Regions from separate parts of the Sanguibacter sp. Z1732 genome, predicted to be linked through region 3. Evidence: riboswitches for the same ligand, from Rfam matches in the RefSeq annotation. Region 3 holds a riboswitch; each other region holds the start of a gene.

Region 1 (6,373 bases), 2.1 Mb from region 3:
GGCTTCCGCCGCCACTACTGGGCCCGCAACCACGTGGGCTGGCGGCACGTGCGCACCACCGAACCGAACCGTGGGCACCGGGCACTGGCCGCCCTGGAGGCCACCGGACTGGTCAACGGCGTGATCACCCAGAATGTGGACCTGCTGCACCAGGCGGCCGGCTCCAAGCGGGTGATCGACCTGCACGGTCACTACGACGCCGTCATCTGCCTCACCTGCGGCCATCGGATGACCCGCACCCAGTTGCACCGCGAACTGGAGGAACTCAACCCGGGTTTCGCCGATGAGGTCAGCGTCGCCGACGTGGAGATCGCCCCGGATGCCGACGCGGTGATCGAGGCCACCGAGGGCTTCCGCGTGCTGCCCTGCCCGGTGTGCGGTGGGATCCTCAAACCCGACATCGTCTACTTCGGGGAGAACGTCCCCAAGGACCGGGTCGCCCGCGCCTATGCGATGGTCGACGACGCCGAGGCGTTGGTGGTGCTCGGCTCGTCCCTGACGGTGATGTCGGGTCTGCGGTTCGTGCGGCACGCCGCCAGGAACGGACAACCGGTGGCGATCGTGAACCGCGGCAGCACCCGGGGCGACGCGCTCGCCGACGTGCTGGTGCACGCCGGCACCTCCGAGACACTCACGGCGCTGGTGGCAGCGTTACCGGCACCCTTGTAGCGGACCGGACCGGCTCCCCTGGTCGCCTCTGGAAAGCGGGCCGCTCAGCGTCGCTCGGCGAAGAAGTCCCGCAGCAGTTGCGCGCACTCGGGGCCGAGCACGTCACCGGTCACCTCCGTTCGGTGCGGCAATCTGGAGTCGCGAACGATGTCACGGGTGGATCCGCACGCGCCCGCCTTGGGGTCCCAGGCCCCCAGCACCACCCGGGCCACCCGGGCCAGCACCGCCGCCCCGGCGCACATCGCGCACGGCTCGAGCGTCACCACCAGCGTGCACCCGGTCAGGCGCCAGTTGCCCATCGCCCTCCCGGCCGCGCGCAGGGCGAGGATCTCGGCGTGTGCCGTCGGGTCGGCACTGGCCTCCCTGGCGTTGTGCCCGACGGCGCGATCACCTCACCCTCGGGGTCGAGCACCACCGCCCCGATCGGCACGTCACCGGCGGCGCCGGCCGTGGCTGCCTCGCGCAGGGCCAGGCGCATCGCGGCCGCATCGCCGGGCCGGGGAATGGATGGATCGGCGGCGGGGTCGGCAGTGGGATCGGCGCGCGGGCTGCGGCTGCCGCCCGCACCCCCACGACTGCGGTGGGCACCACCACCACGCCTGCGGTCGGTACCCCCATCGCCGCGGTCGGCACCACCACCACGCCTGCCGTCCGCCCCCCCATCGCCGCGGTCGGCACCACCCGCACGCCTGCCCTCCGCCCCCCCATCGCCGCGGTCGGCACCACCCGCACGCCTGCCGTCCGCCCCGCCGCGGTCGGCGCCACCACCACGACTGCGGTCGGCACCTGCACCCGCGGTCGGAGCGGTGCCGGTGTGATCCGAACCTGGTTCCTGAGGGCCCGTTGTCATGGTGGCCAGTGTGCCTGGTCGGTAGGTTGGGGCGTCATGCGCCTGCACGTAGTCGAGCACCCACTGATCGCCCACAAACTCACCGCCCTGCGGGATGAGCGCACGCCGTCTCCCACGTTCCGCCAACTCACCGAGGAACTGGTGACCCTGCTGGCCTATGAGGCCACCCGGGAGGTGAGCACCGAGCCGGTGCGGATCTCCACCCCGGTCACCTCCACCATCGGCACCAGGATGGCCGATCCACAGCCGATCGTGGTGCCCATCCTGCGCGCCGGACTGGGCATGCTGGAGGGGATGACCCGGCTGCTGCCCACCGCGGAGGTCGGGTTCCTGGGCCTGCAGCGCGATGAGGACACCCTGGAGGCGATCACCTACGCCAACCGGCTGCCCGATGACCTCACCGGGCGGCAGTGCTTCGTGCTGGATCCGATGCTGGCGACCGGCGGCACCCTGGTGGCCTCGATCGAGTACCTGTTCGAACGCGGTGCCCGCGACGTGACCGCAATCTGTCTGCTCGCCGCACCCGAAGGGCTCGGCGCGGTGGAGGAGGCTGTGGGAGACCGCGCGGACGTGACGATCGTGACCGCCGCGGTGGACGAGGGCCTGAACGAGAAGGCCTACATCGTGCCCGGCCTGGGCGACGCCGGCGACCGCCTCTACGGCGTCGTCTGACCCGGGAGCCCGCTGACTTCGCGGCATCCACCGTGATCGCGCGCCACCTCGAACCCGAGATCAGGGCATCTGCCGCGACGTCAGCGCAGGGCCTGGTCGAGGTCGGCGCGCAGATCGGGCACGTCCTCCAGGCCCACCGACAGCCGCACGGTGGCAGGGGTGACTCCGATCGCGGCCTGACCGGCCGCACCCAGTTTGCGATGCGTCGTCGTGGACGGATGGGTGGCCATCGACTTCACATCGCCCAGGTTGTTGGACAGGTCCACGATCCGCAGGGCGTCCAGGACCGCGAAGGTGCGCTCCTTGACCCGCTCGGCAGCACCGGCGCCATCGGTGGCCACATCGAAGGTGACCACGGTCCCACCGCCGCTCATCTGCTCCTTGGCCAACACCTGCTGGGGGTGGGAGTCCAGGAGCGGGTACCGCACCGAGGCCACCCCGGGATGCCCCTCCAGCCATGTCGCCAACTCCCACGCCGCGGCGCTCTGGGCCCGCACCCGCAGGGCGAGCGTCTCCAAGCCCTTCAGGAGCACCCAGGCATTGAACGGGCTGAGGGTGGGCCCGGTGTTGCGAATGAAGTCCTGCACCGGGCCGCAGATGATCTCGCGCGGGCCCAGCACCGCCCCGCCCATCACCCGGCCCTGCCCGTCGATGTGCTTGGTAGCCGAGTACACGATGAGGTCGGCGCCGAGTTCCAGCGGCCGCTGCAGCACCGGGGTGGCGAACACGTTGTCCACGATCACCAGCGCACCGGCGCGGTGGGCCAGCCGTGAAACCGCAGCGATGTCGACCAGGTCCATCATCGGGTTCGAGGGGGTCTCGAACAGCACCAGGTCAGCCGGGGTGGCCAGGGCCCGCTCCCAGTCCTCGATCCGGTGGGCGTCGACGTAGTCGGTGCTGACCCCCCACTGGCCCATGATCTGGTCCAGCACCACGAAGGTGGACCCGAACAGCGCCCTGCCGGCCACGATCCGCCCGCCCTGTTCCACCAGCGGGGCGATCGCGGCGAACAGCGCGGACATCCCGCTGGCGGTGGCGTAGCAGGCCTCCGCTCGCTCCAGCAGGCGCATCCGCTCCTCGAATGCGGCAACGGTGGGGTTGGAGTAGCGGGAGTAGGTGAAGATGTCGAGTTCACCTGCGAAGGCCGCCTCGGCGTCGGCGGCCCGTTCGTAGGCGTAGCCCTGGGTGAGGAACATCGGCTCGGCGATCTCGCCGAACTCGGTGCGCTGCTGGCCCCCGCGCACGCCCACGGTGGCCGGTCCCACACCCTCGGGCAGGGAACATCGAGGTTGTGGATCGCTCATGGCTGCCTCCATCGTTCCTGGCGGTAGCACCGTCCGCGTCCGCGGGGGTTGCTGCAGCGTCGTCGAGCCAGATCTCTCGGCTGCTCTGGATGGTCCTGCGCCAGGCTACGTCCCGGCACCGGGCGGGCCGACGTCGATTCCGGTCCGTCCCACACTGCAAGACGTCCGTAGTGGACGACGACCGCAGTGCACGACGCCGGCGACGCAGGACGCCGCCAGTGCACGACGCCTGCTGCACGCCAGCCCAGCGGCGCACGTCAACCGGCAGCGCACGCCAGTCCGCAGCGCACGCCAGCCCGCGGCTGCGCGTCAGCGCATCCCGCCGAAGAAGTCCTCGAACGGCATCTCCAGGGGCTCATCGTTGGCGATGATCCCGTACAGGTGGCGCAGCAGCGGGAACTCCTGCGCACCGATCACCTCGCGCTCGGTGAGCTTCTCGATCGCCGCCCCGATCACCTCGATCGCGGCCACCCCCTCCAAGGTGACGCCCTTCATGTGCTGGTCGCGCACCTCCGAGAACGGCACCCCCGATCCCACGTAGCGACCGGCCCGCACGTTGCGTCCCCCCATCGAGGTGACGAACATGTCTCCCACACCGGCAAGGCCGGTGGTGGTCTCCCGGTCTCCGCCGAGTAGTTCGATGAACCGCAGCATCTCCCTGGTGCCCTGGGCGAAGACCGCGGCTCCGTAGTTGTACCGGCGGTATTGCGCGGCGCCCTTGCCGGCGGCGTCGAGCAGCCCCTCCATGAACCCGGCCGCGAAGGCGTAGACGTTCTTGGTGGCGGCGCCGACCTCATGCCCGATGAAGTCGGTGGACGTCCACACGTGATAGGAGTCGGTGCGGAACATGCGCGCCAAGGAGTCCAGGGACTCCTGATCGGTTCCGGTGAGCACTACGGCGGTGTCGTGCTCCACCGCGACCTCCCCGGCGATGGAGGGTCCCACGATCGCCGACCACGTCACCTGTCCGGACAACTCGGCGCCCACCTGCTCCATCAGCACCTCGGGGAGGATGCGCAGGTTCCCCGCCTCATCGGCGTCCATGCCCTTGGTGATCGAGAGCACCCGCATCCCGGGCCGCAGCAGAGCGCTCAGTTGCTGTCCGGCCCAGGCCACCCCGAAGGAGTTCACCCCGCTGATGGCCACCTCGGCCCCCTCGAACGCCTCCCGCGCCTGCTCCAACTGGAAGGTCGTGACCCCCTCCGGTAACGCGATCTCCAGGTGCGGGTGCACTCCGGTGCGCTGGATGGAGTCGATGATCTCGGTGTCCAGGTGGGTGCCCACCAGGTGGACCCGATGCCCGTTGCGGGTCAGCGGCACGGTCAGGGCGGAGGCCATGATGCCGGCCCCCAGGATCGCGACAGCACTCATGCGTTATGTCCTCCTCGGGTTTCACTGCGGCACTCGTCGACACCGCGTCCGCGTGCGGGCTCACCTCGACTGGAACCAGCGTACTCACCACCCGCCCGCGGCTCCGGTGTGAGGATGGGATGGTGAGCACCTCTCCCGATCCCACGCACCCGGCCGACGACGACGGCGCCTCCCGTGATGGGGGCACCTGGGCGCCCGACGTCCTCGGAGAACCCTGGCGGGCGCGCACGCTCAGCCTGCGTCCCGACAGCCGCGGAACCCCGGTTGCCACCCTGGTGCGCCACCGGGCGGGGCCACCGGAGCGTCGCCGTCACCCTGAGGCGGCGGTGCTGTATCTGCACGGGTTCGCCGATTACTTCTTCCAGTCCGAGCACGGGGCTGCCTGGGCCGCGCGTGGTTATCACTTCTACGCCCTTGACCTGCGGGACCACGGCCGCTCCATCCGAGACGGGCGCCGGCCCGGCTGGTCCAGCGGGATTAAGGTGCACGCCGAGGAGATCACCGCCGCGGTGCGTATCATCCGCGCCACCGGGGTGCGTCAGGTGGTGCTGGTGGGCCACTCCACCGGCGGTCTGATGGCCGCGCTGTACGCCGACCGCAACCCCGCCCTGATCGACGCGGTGGTGCTGAACAGTCCGTGGTTCGACCTCAACCGGCCGGCACCGGCGCGCCGCCTCCTGCGGCCGCTGGTGACGATCCTGGGCCGGGTCGCCCCGGACCTGGTGGTCAGCACCCTGGGTGAGGCCTACGGGCGCAGCGTGCACGCCGAATCCGATGGCGAGTTCGACTACAACCTTGACTGGAAGCCGCTCGCGGCCTTCCCGGTGCGCGCCGGTTGGCTCGCCTCGGTGGTCCGGGCGCAGCACCGGGTGCGGCGCGGTCTGGACATCACCGCGCCGGTGCTGGTGTGCACCAGCGGCGCCTCCGGACATCCCACGCGCCCGAGCACCGAAGACCTGGCCGGCACCGATGCGGTGCTGGGGGTGGAGGACATGACACGCTCCGCCCCGCTCCTGGGCGCGCATGTGCGGGTGCACCAGTTCGAGGGCGGTCGGCACGACCTGGCGTTGTCCGCCGAACCCGTCCGGACCGAGTACACCCAAGCCGTCCTGGACTGGGCCGGCGATCAACTCCGCCGGCCACGCTGAGCCCGCTCAACTCCGCAACTGCCGGTGCGTGACGGTTGGCGCCCCGTGCGTCGCTAGAGTCACCCGCATGGCCCAGCACGCCGATCCCTGCATAGATCGCTCGGCGCCCCACACCCGCGCCACGGTGCTGCTCGGCCTCGACCTGCTGCGCAACACCGGCGCCCTGCTGCGCCACCATTGGCTGCCGCTGACGCTGATCGCCCTGGCCGCGCACCTGGCCCAGCACTACCTGATGGAGCTGGTCATCCTGATCGCCCGGGCCGGAGCGGTGCCGGGGCTACTGGCGCTCTCACTGGTGCCATTCATGCCGATGCTGGCGGTGGTGGGCATGTTGCTCGTGCTGCGCCGCCGGTCCGGCC
Region 2 (6,373 bases), 2.0 Mb from region 3:
CGGCGAGGGCGTTCAGGATCTGCGCCTCCTCACCACTGCGGCGCTGCGCCAACGCCCGGTAGACCTTGGCCTCGGCCTGCTCCTCGGCCAGGTACCGGCGCCACCGGCGCACCTGGGTCCTGCGCGGGGAAGGGTCGGACATGGGGACCAGTGTTGCGTATCCCGGGGCACTCCCGATGACGGCGCCGCGCCCGTGTCCACAGCGTTGCCCGGGGCGATCCCGGGGTCCACACCAGACTCGGCGGCGCGGGCCCGGGCCGGGTGTGCCCTGTGAGGCTCCTGGTGGTGAACAGACTGGCGGAACTGCTGGGGTGGGAGCCCGGCCTGGTGCGGCGGGTGCTGCACGCCGTCGCCGTGGCGGTGCTGTGCGTGGTGTTCGCGCTGGTGGCCCCGACGTGGTGGGCGCAGGTGACCCCGGCCCCGGCGTGGACGGTCCCACCCGAGCGGGTGCAGGCCGCGACGGAGGCACTGACCCGGCTGCCGGTGGTGGGCGAGCCGCGGATGCTGGCCGGCTATGACCGCGATCACTTCGGTCCGCCGTGGTTCGATGTGGACGGCAACGGCTGTGACACCCGCAACGATCAACTGGCCCACTGGCTCGCCGAGGTCACCTACGACCCGGTGCAACCGTGCGTGGTGGTGGCCGGTGTGCTGCACGACCCCTACACCGGGCACCGGATCGAGTTCGAACGCGGCCCGGACACCAGTTCAGCGGTACAGATCGACCACGTGGTGGCCCTGGCCGATGCGTGGAGCAAGGGGGCCGATTCCTGGTCGCCGTCAGTGGCCCTGGCCTTCGCCAATGACCCGGGGAACCTCATCGCGGTGGACGGAGCGGCCAACCAGGACAAGGGCGCCTCCGATGCCGCGCACTGGCTGCCCTCCGATGAGCGGTTTCACTGCGCCTACGCCGTCCAGCAGGTACTGATCAAGGACGCCTACCGCCTGGGCGTGACCCCGGAGGAACTGGGCGCGCTCACCGAGATCGTCACGGCCTGCCCGGCCGGCTGACGACGCACAGCCGGCCCGGGCGAGCCACGGCGAACTCTGGACGACCTCAGTCGTGCGGGCGCGGTGCCGGCGGGTAAGGCTCGGCCGGGGCCTGAACGTCCTCGGAGCCCACGGAGGAGTCGGAGCCGAACTTGCTCTTGACCGTGTCGGTGATCTTTCCCGCCACGTGCGAGCCCTGCTCGCGCATGACCTCCCCGACCTTGCTCTCCGCAGCCGAGACCTTTTCCTGCACCGTCGGGTTCTCCCAGACGTTCTTGGCCTGCGCCTTGATCTTGTCGTAGTGCTCCTGGCCGGCGCGGGTACCCAACAGGTATCCCACGGCGGCGCCCAGCACGAACCCGACCTTGCCCTTCATAGCATCCACTCCCTCGTTGTCTTCGTGCCTCCACGCTAGCGCTGCTCGCCGTGATCGCACGCCGGGGAGTGCGGTTGGAGCCGCTCCGGTGCGAACCCCGGCCGGATCAGGCCTGCACGATCGCGCGCGCCTCCCTGGCCGCGGCCACCAGATTGCGCAGTGAGGCCGTGGTCTCCTCATAGCCTCGGGTCTTCAGCCCGCAGTCGGGGTTGACCCACAACTGGTGCGGGTCCACCGAGCCCAGCGCGATCCGGAGCAGTCCGGTGAGTTCGGCGGTGCTGGGCACCCGGGGTGAGTGGATGTCGTAGACCCCCGGCCCGATCCCCCGGGCGAAGGAGGAGTCGGCGATGTCCGGGACGATCTCCATCTTGGACCGGGCCGCTTCCACCGAGGTCACGTCGGCATCGAGGCCATCGATAGCCCCGATGACCTCACCGAACTCGGAGTAGCACAGGTGGGTGTGCACCTGGGTGGCGTCCCCGGCGCCGGCGGTAGCCAGCCGGAACGCGTTGACCGACCAGTCCAGGTAGTCCTCGTGTTCTTCCTGGCGCAGCGGCAGCAGTTCCCGAAGCGCCGGCTCATCCACCTGGATCAGCCCGATCCCGGCCGCCTCCAGATCCGCCACCTCATCGCGCAGCGCCAGGGCCACCTGGTTGGCGGTCTCACCCAGCGGCTGATCATCGCGCACGAAGGACCAGGCCAGGATCGTCACCGGACCGGTGAGCATGCCCTTGACCGGCTTGTCCGTGCGGGAGGCGGCGTAGGTGGACCACTGCACCGTGATCGGTTCGGGCCGGGACACGTCACCCCACAGGATCGAGGGCCGGGTGCACCGGGATCCGTAGGACTGCACCCACCCGTTCTGGGTGACCGCGAAACCGTCGAGGTTCTCGGCGAAGTACTGCACCATGTCGTTGCGCTCGGGCTCGCCGTGCACCAACACATCCAGGCCCAGTTCCTCCTGCAGCGCGATCACCCGGTCGATCTCGGCGCGCATCGCCGCCAGGTACTCCTCTCCGGTGATGTCGCCGCGTCGTGCCTTCGCCCGGGCGCGCCGCACCTCGGCGGTCTGCGGGAACGACCCGATCGTCGTCGTCGGCAACTCCGGTAGGTCCAGCGCCGCCCGCTGGGCGGCCTGCCGGGTGGGGTAGTCGCTGCGCGCGAAGTCGGCCTTCGACAGCCGGCCCGTGCGCTCACGCACCACGGGCACCGTGACCCCCTCGGCGCCGGCCCGATTGGCCCGCACCGCGCGGGAGGCCTCGAACGCGTCGGCGGCCCGCTCGGGCCCGGCCGCCAGGGCCCGGACCTCACCGACCTTCTCATCGGCGAACGCCAGCCAGGACCGCAGCTGCGCGGGCAGCTGGGGTTCATCGGCCACGGTGTGCGGCACGTGGAACAGCGAGGTGGAGGTGGACACCGCCACGGTGGCCTCGGGCCCGGCAGCGCCGCGCAGGGCGGTGAGTTTCTCGTGGGCGGCGTCCAGGTCGGTGCGCCACACGTTGTGCCCATCGACCAGCCCGGCCACCACCAGGGTCACCCCGGACAGGTCCGCACCCGCCACGTCGTCGGGGACGTCCCCGCGCACCAGGTCCAGTCCGATCGCCTCCACCCCGCTTCGGGCCAACGGGGTGAACGCGCTGCCCAGCCGGTGGTAGGGCGCGGCCACGAACAGCGCCGGTCGCTCACTCGCCCCGGCCAGGGTGGTGTAGACCCGGGAGACCAGTTCGCCGAGTTCGGCCCGGGAGATCGGCCAGGTGTCGGAGACCAGCCCCGGCTCGTCCAGCTGCACCCAGGGAGCACCGGCCTCGGCGAAGGCGGCCAGCCACCGGGCGTACACCGCGGTCAGGTCATCGATACGGTCCAGCGGGCTGAAGCCGTCCGGGGCCGCCTCACTGGCCTTGGACAGCAGCAGGAACGTGATCGGACCCACCAGCACCGGGCGGGTGATCACGCCGTCCTCGGCGGCCTCGGTGAACGCTGCCACGCTGGGGGTCTCAACCAGATCGAAGGCGGTCTCCGGGCCGATCTCGGGCACCAGGTAGTGATAGTTGGAGTCGAACCACTTGGTCATCTCCAGCGGTGCCCGGTCACCCTCCCCGCGGGCCACGGTGAAGTAGCCGGCCAGGTCCAGCGATCCGTTCTGATCGCGCAGGTCGTCGAACCGCGCCGGGATCGCCCCCACCTGTGCGGCCACCGAGAGCACCTGGTCATAGAAGGTGAAGTCGGAGGGGATCGAGGCGTCCTGGGCGTCCAGACCCAGGCCACGCAGGCGGGTGCGCAGATCCGCACGCAGCGCGCGTGCGGATGCGGTCAGTTCGGCGGCGTCGGTGCGGCCGGCCCAGAAGGACTCCACGGCTCGTTTGAGTTCGCGATCCGGGCCGATCCGGGGGTAGCCCAGGATGGTGGCGGCGGGGAACGGGGTGTGCTGTGTCATGAGACTTCCTGTTCGGGTGCGGTTGAAGATCAAGCCGACGACGGCGGGGCCGGGTGGGGGCGCTCCTCGCCGGGGCTCAGGCCAGGGTGGGAACCGGGGCGCAGCCCGGACCCGTAGAGCAGGTCCAGTGCCGGCGTGGCGGTGTTGAAGGTGTACACGTGCAGGCCGGGTGCCCCGAGGGCGAGGATGTCGTTGACCAGCGAGCGGGTGGCCTGCAGACCCAGCCGGTAGGCCTCCTGCTTGGAGGCAGCTCCATCCAGCGTGTCCAATAGACCCTCGGGGGGGCGTACGCCGGTGAGTTGGTGCAGCTTGCGCAGCCGGCGCGGGTCGGTCAACGGGATCACCCCCGGCAGGATCGGGATGTGCACCCCGGCCGAGCGGGCCTGTTCCAGCAGCGCGGCGTAGTGCCCGGCGTCGTAGAAGATCTGGGTGATCGCGAAGTCGGCACCGGCCTCCTGCTTCTCCACCAGGGCGGCGATGTCACGCGGGTCGACCACCGGGTTACCGGTCTTGTCGCGCAGTGCGCCGGGATAGGTCGCCACCGAGATGCTCAGCGGGTTCACCTGCCCGGTGGTGGCACCGGCATCGCCGAACCGTTCGGCCTCGATGGACCGCAGCAGGCGCACCAGTTGGCTGGAGCGGGTCAGCCCCTGCGGGTGCGGCTCCCAGTCCGGTTCGCCCGCGGGCGGGTCCCCGCGCAGGGCGAGGAAGTCGCGCACCCCCTCGTCGAGCAGGTCCTCGATCACCCCGCGCAGTTCCCCCGCGGAGGCCCCCACACAGGTCAGGTGGGCGATCGGGGTGACCTCGGTCTCGGTGACGACCCGCCGGATCAACTCCCGTGAGGTCTCCCGGGTGGAGCCGGACGCGCCGTAGGTGATGGAGAAGAAGTCCGGTTGGGCCGCGGCCAGTTCCGCGAGGGTGCGCACCAGGGCGCGCTCGCCCTTCTCCGAGCGCGGGGGGTAGAGCTCGAAGGAGATGGTCGGTCGGTCGGAGGGCACACGAAGAAGGCTAGCCGTGCTCATCGGATGCGCCCGTCGGGGGATGCCTGCATGAAGAACTCCATCGGTCCTGGCGTGAGCACCCTTCCCGCGGGAGGCTTCCGTTGGGGGTTGCTGCGGCGTCGTGGAGCCAGGTCTCTCGGCCGCTCTGGATGGTCGGTAGCCAGACTACGGGCCTGCTGCCGGGCAGGCACAAGAGTAAAGTCCGCCCGTCTCATCCCCTGAGATTCCGGTCTGGCTGGCGCCGTGACGCTCGTGAGGTGTCCGCAACGCCCCGGGACGCACTCGGCTTGCGCCGTAGGGTGGTCGCGTGCGCGCCGACCGGGACCCGATCCATCAGGCCCATCAACAGTGGGTCCGGCACGGCTGGGCTGAAGCCGCCGACGGCATGGCCCTGGTCACCTCGATCGTGCGGGTCAACCAGTTGCTGGCCGAGCGCATCGATTCGGTCCTGCGCCCGATGGAGTTGACCTTCGCCCGGTACGAGGTGCTCCGGTTACTGTCGTTCGCCGCCGGAGGGGAGATGGCGATGTCCCGGATGGGCTCCTTGCTGCAGGTGCACCCGACCAGCGTGACCAGCCTGGTCGAGCGGCTGGTGCGCAGGGCTACGTGGAGCGGGTGCGCAGCAACTCCGACGGCCGGGTCGTGCTGGCCTCCCTGACCGTTACCGGGAGGACGGCCGTGGAGGAGGCGACCAGCGCGCTCAACGCCGAGGTCTTCATCCGACCCGGTCTGCCGCCCGAACAGGTTCGGGAACTGACGAAGTTGCTGGGCCTGATGCGCGCCGACGGCGGCGATCAGGTGCAGCCACCCCCTATCGAGGAATAGTTGGATGTCCTAGTATCTGGAGTAGTCGCACCCGACGGTGAGCCGAGGACGCCATGACCGAACAAGCACGACCCCTGCATGTGCCGGAGCACCCGGTCCGCGTCGTCACCGCTGCCAGCCTGTTCGACGGGCACGACGCCTCGATCAACATCATGCGCCGGATCATGCAGTCCCAGGGCGCCGAGGTGGTGCACCTGGGCCACAACCGGTCGGTGCAGGAGGTCGCCGAAGCCGCACTGGAGGAGGACGTCCAGGCCGTTGCCGTCTCCTCCTACCAGGGCGGGCACGTGGAGTACTTCGAGTACCTCGTCGACCAGCTCGCCGAACGCGGCGCCGGCCACATCAAGGTGGTCGGCGGCGGGGGCGGCGTGATCGTGCCCGAGGAGATCACTCGGCTACGCGAATCGGGAGTGACGATCTTCTCCCCCGAGGACGGTCAACGACTCGGACTGCCGGGGATGGTCAACCAGGTCATCGAACAGGCCGACGTCGACCTGTGGGAACTCGGCGGAGCCGACGTCCACGCCGTCCTGGCCGGGGACCGGACGGCGCTGGCCCGGGCGGTCACCGGCGCCGAACTGGGGCGCATCAGCGAGGCCGACCGAGGCCGGTACGTCGAGGCCGCCGGGCGGCGCACCGTCCCGGTGCTCGGGATCACCGGCACCGGCGGTTCGGGCAAGTCGTCCCTGACCGATGAGGTGCTGCGCCGCTTCCGGGTGGACCAGGGCGACCGGTTACGCATCGCGG
Region 3 (6,373 bases):
GGGAGTGGAGGAGGCGCTGTTCGAAGCGGGCGCCACCCCGGGTGCGGAGGTCGTGATCGGTGACGGCCCCGAGGGCGTGGTCTTCGACTGGGAGCCGACCATGATGACCGGCCCCGAACTCCTGGGCGCTCGCGGCTCCGACGTGCGTCTGGAGGAGCGGCAGCGGCCTACTCGGGCGGAGAAACGCGAGGAGTTCCACAACCGGATGGACGCCAAGGCTGCCGCTCGCGAGGAGTTGTGGATCGACCGGGAGCAGTGAGGTCACCTCATCGGCGCGCACCGAACGGGGCCCGGGGCGCCCAGTACATGGACGGTCCCGTCCGAATCGTGATCGGGTGCGCCACAATGGTGCCGTGACCAAGACCGTGACGGACCGGCGTGAACTGGGGGACCCCGGTCGCGCCCGACGAGTCGTGGTCAAGATCGGCTCCTCCTCGCTCACCGACGCGGCTGGGCGGCTGGATGTACACAAGCTCACCGCGCTCGTCGAGGTCCTGGCCGGTCGCCGAGCCGCGGGTGGGCAGGTGGTGCTGGTCTCCTCCGGGGCCATCGCCTCAGCGCTGGGCGTCCTCGGGCTCAGCGGCCGGCCCCGGGACCTGGCAACCGCCCAGGCCGCGGCCAGCGTCGGGCAAGGGCTCTTGATGGCGCACTACACGCGCGCGTTCGGTGCCCACGGGCTCACCGTCGGCCAGGTGCTGCTCACCGTGGAGGACGTGGTGCGCCGGGCACATCACCGCAACGTCCAGCGCAACGTCGAACGACTGCTGGCGCTGGGAGTGGTGCCGGTGATCAACGAGAACGACGCCGTGGCCACCCAGGAGATCAAGTTCGGTGACAATGACCGGCTGGCCGCTCTGGTCTCGCACCTGTCCAAAGCCGACGCCCTGGTGCTGCTCACCGACGTCGACGCCCTGTACGATCGCTCGCCCCGGCTGCCCGGTGCCCGGCGGATCGCACGCGTGCGGGACCGACGAGACCTGGAGGGCATCGAGGTCACCGCACGAGGCGGGGCGGTGGGCACCGGGGGCATGGTCTCGAAGTTGGAGTCCGCCGCGATCGCCTCCGGCGCCGGGATCCCGGTGGTGGTGACCGCGGCACACAATGCCGGGGCCGTGTTGTCCGGTGAGGACGTGGGCACCTGGTTCGAGCCGGCCCGACGGCGCACCAATGCCCGGCGGCTGTGGCTGGCCCACGCCGCGCACACCGGAGGTTCGATCAGCGTCGACGAGGGTGCGGTGCAGGCGATCACTGCCGGGAAGAAGTCGCTGCTGGCGGCCGGCGTGGTGGACGTGACGGGGGAGTTCGACGCCGGCGACCCGATCGACGTGCTGGATCCAGCCGGCCGGGTGGTGGCTCGAGGCTTGGCCTCCTACAGCGCTGAGGAACTCCCTGCGCGTCTGGGCCGCACCTCGGTGCAGATGCGGGAGCAGTTCGGCCCGGATAGTGCCCGCGCGGTGGTGCACCGGGATGACCTGGTGGTGCTGGACCGCACCGACTGAGGCCGGCGAGGCGGTCGCATCAGCCGACGGCGCGCTCCGGCGTCTCGGACTGGGACCGCGTCGTGGCGACCGAATGCGCAGCCCTTAGGTAGTTGACACGGCAAGATAGTTGACACGGCAACTATCCGACTCATAGGTTGATCCCAGGTTCAGAGCGTCAGCGCCAAGTCCCGGCTTGCTGACCGGCAACCCCCCGCGCGGCGGGGTGCTCCGGGAGATGACCTGGCCGCGGGCCACATGGCCCCCGGCAAGCGCATCACCGCTCCCCGCGGTGCAGACAGAAGGATGAAGACAGCGATGCACACCGACAGGACCCTTGCGTACCAGCGACGCCACGTCTCCTGTGTGATGTGTGCGATGTGTTGCTGCTTCATGTCGGCCTGAGCCGACACCTCAACCGGCAGCCTCGGGCCCTCTGACGGCCCCTCGGCGCCACCCCTCAGCCGGTCGGTGCGCACCTGAGCCCGATGCGTGACACACCGGGCGTGCGACCCGCGCTGAGGCAGCAATGTTGAGCCCTTTCTTGCACCGAGAGTGAGCACCCCATGTCTGCTGTACCTGCATCTGTGAACGAGACCGCGTCCCTGGTCGGATTGGATCTGTCCAATGCCGGCGCGCCCCGGGACTGGCAGCGCGAGCGCAACGCCGAGACCGAGCAATTCATCATGGGCCGCCTGGCCGGCCTGGCCTCCCTCGCCGACCGGGGCGGGGTGGACCTGATCTCGCTGGATGAGACATTCCGGCTCGGTGGTAAGCGGCGCCGGGACGCCTGGCTGGACGGGGCGCTGGCTACCTCCCGCCTTGCCCGGCACACCACCCGGGCCGCCCTGGTGGCCACAGTTCCGCTGGGCATCACGCGCCCCGAACACGTCGCTGGTGCCATCGCCTCGGTGCACCGGGCCAGTGCCCAGCGCGCGGGCTGGCAGCTCGAGCAGGGCGCCACCGCCCAGGGCACCGGTGCGCGCACGGTGGATGCGGTGCTGGACGCGCCGGTGGCCGCCCCCCGCAAGCGCACCGTGGATGATGTGGTTCGCGAACCGGTCCGTCCACTGGTGGTGGTACCGGTGCGCAACGGTGTGGACGCCGAGCTGGCTGCGGCGCGCGCTGACGTGGCACGGCTGTCGGTGGCAACCCTGGAGGAGGCCCGTGCCGCCCGGGCTGCGATCCGTGAAGCGGCAATCGAGTGGGGCCGGGCACACCGGTGACGTCAAGGTGTTGGTCGATGTGCACACGGTGATCTCCGCCGATCGGGCCAGCGCACAGGCACGCTGGGACCTGCTGTCCTCACTGGAATTGCCTTCCGGGCTGCCGGCTCTGCGCACCATCGGGACCGCCGAGGACCTCGCCACGCTCTGGAACGCGTGGGTCCGGGCCGGCGGAGCCGACGGGTTCACCGTGGTGCCGGCCTCGGTACCCACCGATGTGGTGGCTCTGGCCCAGGACCTGCTGCCGGCGCTGACCGAACTCGGGCTGCGTACGCCGGCGACGGCTCCGGTCACGCCCGCGGCGACGCCTGCTCGCTCCCGGCGTGCCCCGGTGCGGGTGCGATGAGCCGTCCTTCTCAGGCGGTCCGGCCGGCCAGTCGTTCTCGGGCAACAGGTCGCGTAGCGGTGCCGAGCGCCCCGGGCCGAGGATCACCTGGGTGTCGATGTTCGCCGGGTCGATCTGTCGGATGAACTCGCGGCAGCGTCCGCACGGTGAGACCACGTGCAGGGTGCCGGCCTCATCGCGCCACACTGCCACGATCTGGGCGATACGGAACTCTCCGGCCGTCACCATCGCGGCGATAGCGGCGTGTTCGGCGCAGAAGCCGGTTCCGCACGGGGTGTCGATGCACACCCCTGAGTACCGCGCTCCGGCGGCCGTCACCAGGGTGGCTGCGACATCACCCGACTTCCGGTCCTCCGCCTCGCTGGGGTTCAGGTATTCCTGGGCCGAAGCGATCAGGGAGGAGAACGACGCGGTGTCCATAGGCACGATCCTAGAGGGAACCGGTGTGGCAGCCCTCGCCGGTTCCCGTGGCGGACGGGCCCGGATCGACGGCCGCAGCGCACCGGCCGCGGCCTGGGAGCGCGGCGGCGGCGTAGGCTTGGCTGCATGACTCAGACGACGGCGCAGCCCGCTGCGGACGTGACGGCGCAGGTGCAGCAGGTGGCCACCGACGCGAAGGTGGCCGCCCGCGACCTGGCGCGGGCCACCCCGGGCCACCAAGGACGCCGCGCTGCACCGGATGGCCGATGCGTTGGTGGGTGCCTCCGAACGGATCGTGGCTGCCAACGATGTGGACGTGCGCCGGGAGGAGGCCGGCGGGATGAGCCCGGGCCTGCTGGACCGGCTCACCCTGGACGCCGGCCGCGTCGAGGGGATCGCCGAGGCGTTGCGGGACCTGGCCGCCCTGCCGGACCCGGTGGGAGAGGTGTTGCACGGTTCCACGTTGCCCAACGGGTTGCGGGTGCGGCAGGTGCGGGTACCCATGGGCGTGGTGGGCATGATCTACGAGGCACGCCCGAACGTCACAGTCGATGCCGCCGGCCTGGCACTCAAGAGCGGGAACGCGGTGGTGCTGCGCGGGGGTTCGGCCGCCGCGCAGTCCAACCAGGAGATCGTGGCGGTCCTGGGTGAGGCACTGGAGCAGGCCGGCCTGCCCGCTGACCTGGTGCAGTCCATTGACGCCTACGGGCGCGCCGGCGCCCAGGCGCTGATGCGGGCCCGTGGGCTCATCGACGTACTGATCCCCCGCGGCGGGGCCGGACTGATCCAGACGGTGGTGACCGAATCCACGGTGCCGGTGATCGAGACCGGGGTGGGCAACTGCCACCTGTACGTCGATGCCGGCGCGCCGCTGGATCAGGCGCTGTCCCTGTTGCTGAACTCCAAGACCCACCGGTTAGGGGTGTGCAACGCCCTGGAGACCCTGCTGGTCCACGCCGAAGCCGCTGCGGACTTCATGCCCGCGGCCCTTGACGCCCTGGACGGCGCCGGGGTGCGGATCCACGGTGACGAGCGCACCCGCACCCTGGCCCCGGGCAACGTCGAGGTGCTCCCGGCGACCGAGCAGGACTGGTCCACCGAGTACCTCAGCGCCGACCTGGCCGTGGCCGTGGTCGATGACATCGATGCCGCCCTGGAGCACATCCGCACCTACTCCTCCGGGCACACCGACGCCATCTGTACCACCGACACCCGGAGTGTGGCACGGTTCACCACCGAGGTGGATTCAGCCGCCGTGATGGTTAATGCCTCCACCCGGTTCACCGACGGCGCCCAACTCGGCCTCGGCGCGGAGATCGGGATCTCCACCCAGAAACTGCACGCACGCGGACCGATGGGCCTGACCGAGTTGACCACCACCACCTGGGTGGTGGAGGGAGACGGGCACATCCGAACCTGAGCGGCTGACGGTGAGGCGCATCCGCGCAGGCCTGCCCGGACCGCGGCGTGGCCCGGCAGGTGGTCGGCGTCAGCTGGGCGGTAGAGTTGTGTCTCGGATGATCGACGGCGCAGCGCCCCTGGTATGGCGCGCGTCACCGGGGTGGTAGGAACCCGGGCGGGAACGTGCGAAACTGTGGCTGTAGAGCCAGGAACAGAGAGGACCGGAGTCGATGAGCAGTTCGCTGCTGACCTTCACCGCATTGGCCGCTGAGGCATCGAACATGCCCATGCCGCCCGTGGGGTATGGAGTAGTGTCCATCACCATCTTGATGTTCCTGCTCTTGGTGACGCTCGCCTTCCGCTCGGTTGGTACCCGCCAGCGTCACAAGTGAGACTGCCCGATTACACAGTGTCGGAGTTGACGTGAGCACACCCACGCGCACCCGGATCGGGATCATGGGCGGCACGTTCGACCCGATCCACCATGGTCACCTGGTTGCCGCCAGCGAGGTGGCCGACGAGTTCGATCTGGACGAGGTCATCTTCGTGCCCACCGGCGCGCAGCCCTTCAAGTCGGACCGCGACGTGACCCTGGCCGAGCACCGGTACCTGATGACCGTGATCGCTACCGCCTCCAACCCCCGGTTCACGGTCTCGCGGGTCGACATCGACCGCGGCGGGGTGACCTTCACCGTCGATACGTTGCGGGACCTGCACAAGACCTTCCCGGAAGCGGAGTTGTTCTTCATCACCGGCGCCGATGCGCTGGGCCAGATCCTGCAGTGGAAGGACTCCCCGGAACTGTGGGAGTTGGCCCACTTCGTGGGAGTCAGTCACCCGCCCGGGGCACGAACTCAGCGGTCAGGACCTACCCGATGGTGAGTACTCCCTACTGGAGATTCCCGCGATGGCGATTTCCTCGACCGACTGCCGCGCACGGGTCTCGGAGAACAAGCCGGTGTGGTACCTGGTACCCGACGGCGTGGTGCAGTACATCGCCAAGCACGGCCTGTACCGCGACCCAGCCACGTTCCACCGGCCGGAGTTGGGTGTCAGCACTGACGGGAGGGACAGTGACGCGGTGGCGGTGACCTCGGCGTGAACCAGCCTGTCGACCCGAACGAGGACACCACCACGGCCGGTCTGGGGGAGCGACGCCGACGGCGTGAGGCCGAGCGGGCCCGCGCCCGCGCGGCGGGCCGGGCGGAGGAGCGTCCCCTGACACGGCGCGAACGGCGCGCCCGTGATGAGGCGCTGGCCAGCGGTGCCCTGACCTATGGGCCCGACGGTCTGGTACCCACCTCGGAGTTCGAGCGGATCGAGGCCGAGAGCCTGTCGGCCGCCTCGGCCGCCGAACCGGCGAGCGCTGCTTCAGCGGCCTCGGCTACGGATCCGCCGCCCCGCAGCAGACGGGCGCGCCGGGAAGCCGAGCGGGCCGCCACCGCGGCCTCGGCTGTGTCGGCACTGTCCGCGCCGTCGGCGACCGAGCCGCCCGCACAGCC

What was found. Region 3 has a riboswitch for S-adenosylmethionine ahead of ACRRRO_RS15815 (hypothetical protein). Riboswitches for the same ligand answer to the same signal wherever they lie in the genome.
Region 1: another riboswitch for S-adenosylmethionine. It lies ahead of ACRRRO_RS05140 (O-succinylhomoserine sulfhydrylase); the one in region 3 lies ahead of ACRRRO_RS15815 (hypothetical protein).
Region 2: another riboswitch for S-adenosylmethionine. It lies ahead of ACRRRO_RS05680 (methylenetetrahydrofolate reductase); the one in region 3 lies ahead of ACRRRO_RS15815 (hypothetical protein).

What each region holds. Positions count from the first base shown of each region.
Region 1 is NZ_CP194857.1:947,126-953,498, forward strand. It holds gene ACRRRO_RS05125 (NAD-dependent protein deacetylase) at 1-669, shown strand, start outside; partial or broken gene tadA (tRNA adenosine(34) deaminase TadA) at 714-1,147, opposite strand; gene upp (uracil phosphoribosyltransferase) at 1,556-2,191, shown strand; gene ACRRRO_RS05140 (O-succinylhomoserine sulfhydrylase) at 2,272-3,495, opposite strand; SAM riboswitch class I at 3,501-3,591, opposite strand; gene ACRRRO_RS05145 (NAD(P)H-dependent glycerol-3-phosphate dehydrogenase) at 3,805-4,866, opposite strand; gene ACRRRO_RS05150 (alpha/beta fold hydrolase) at 4,989-6,014, shown strand; gene ACRRRO_RS05155 (hypothetical protein) at 6,082-6,373, shown strand, end outside.
Region 2 is NZ_CP194857.1:1,048,332-1,054,704, forward strand. It holds gene ACRRRO_RS05660 (VIT1/CCC1 transporter family protein) at 1-142, opposite strand, end outside; gene ACRRRO_RS05665 (HNH endonuclease family protein) at 286-1,011, shown strand; gene ACRRRO_RS05670 (YtxH domain-containing protein) at 1,058-1,366, opposite strand; gene metE (5-methyltetrahydropteroyltriglutamate--homocysteine S-methyltransferase) at 1,473-3,800, opposite strand; gene ACRRRO_RS05680 (methylenetetrahydrofolate reductase) at 3,830-4,798, opposite strand; SAM riboswitch class I at 4,857-4,957, opposite strand; gene ACRRRO_RS05685 (hypothetical protein) at 5,109-5,459, shown strand; gene ACRRRO_RS05690 (hypothetical protein) at 5,444-5,626, shown strand; gene icmF (fused isobutyryl-CoA mutase/GTPase IcmF) at 5,680-6,373, shown strand, end outside.
Region 3 is NZ_CP194857.1:3,013,058-3,019,430, forward strand. It holds gene obgE (GTPase ObgE) at 1-259, shown strand, start outside; gene proB (glutamate 5-kinase) at 354-1,499, shown strand; SAM riboswitch class IV at 1,646-1,759, shown strand; gene ACRRRO_RS15815 (hypothetical protein) at 2,045-2,704, shown strand; gene ACRRRO_RS15820 (hypothetical protein) at 2,667-3,050, shown strand; partial or broken gene ACRRRO_RS15825 (hypothetical protein) at 3,213-3,368, opposite strand; gene ACRRRO_RS15830 (hypothetical protein) at 3,331-3,600, shown strand; partial or broken gene ACRRRO_RS15835 (glutamate-5-semialdehyde dehydrogenase) at 3,597-4,890, shown strand; gene ACRRRO_RS15840 (hypothetical protein) at 5,102-5,263, shown strand; partial or broken gene nadD (nicotinate-nucleotide adenylyltransferase) at 5,328-5,973, shown strand; gene ACRRRO_RS15850 (hypothetical protein) at 5,970-6,373, shown strand, end outside.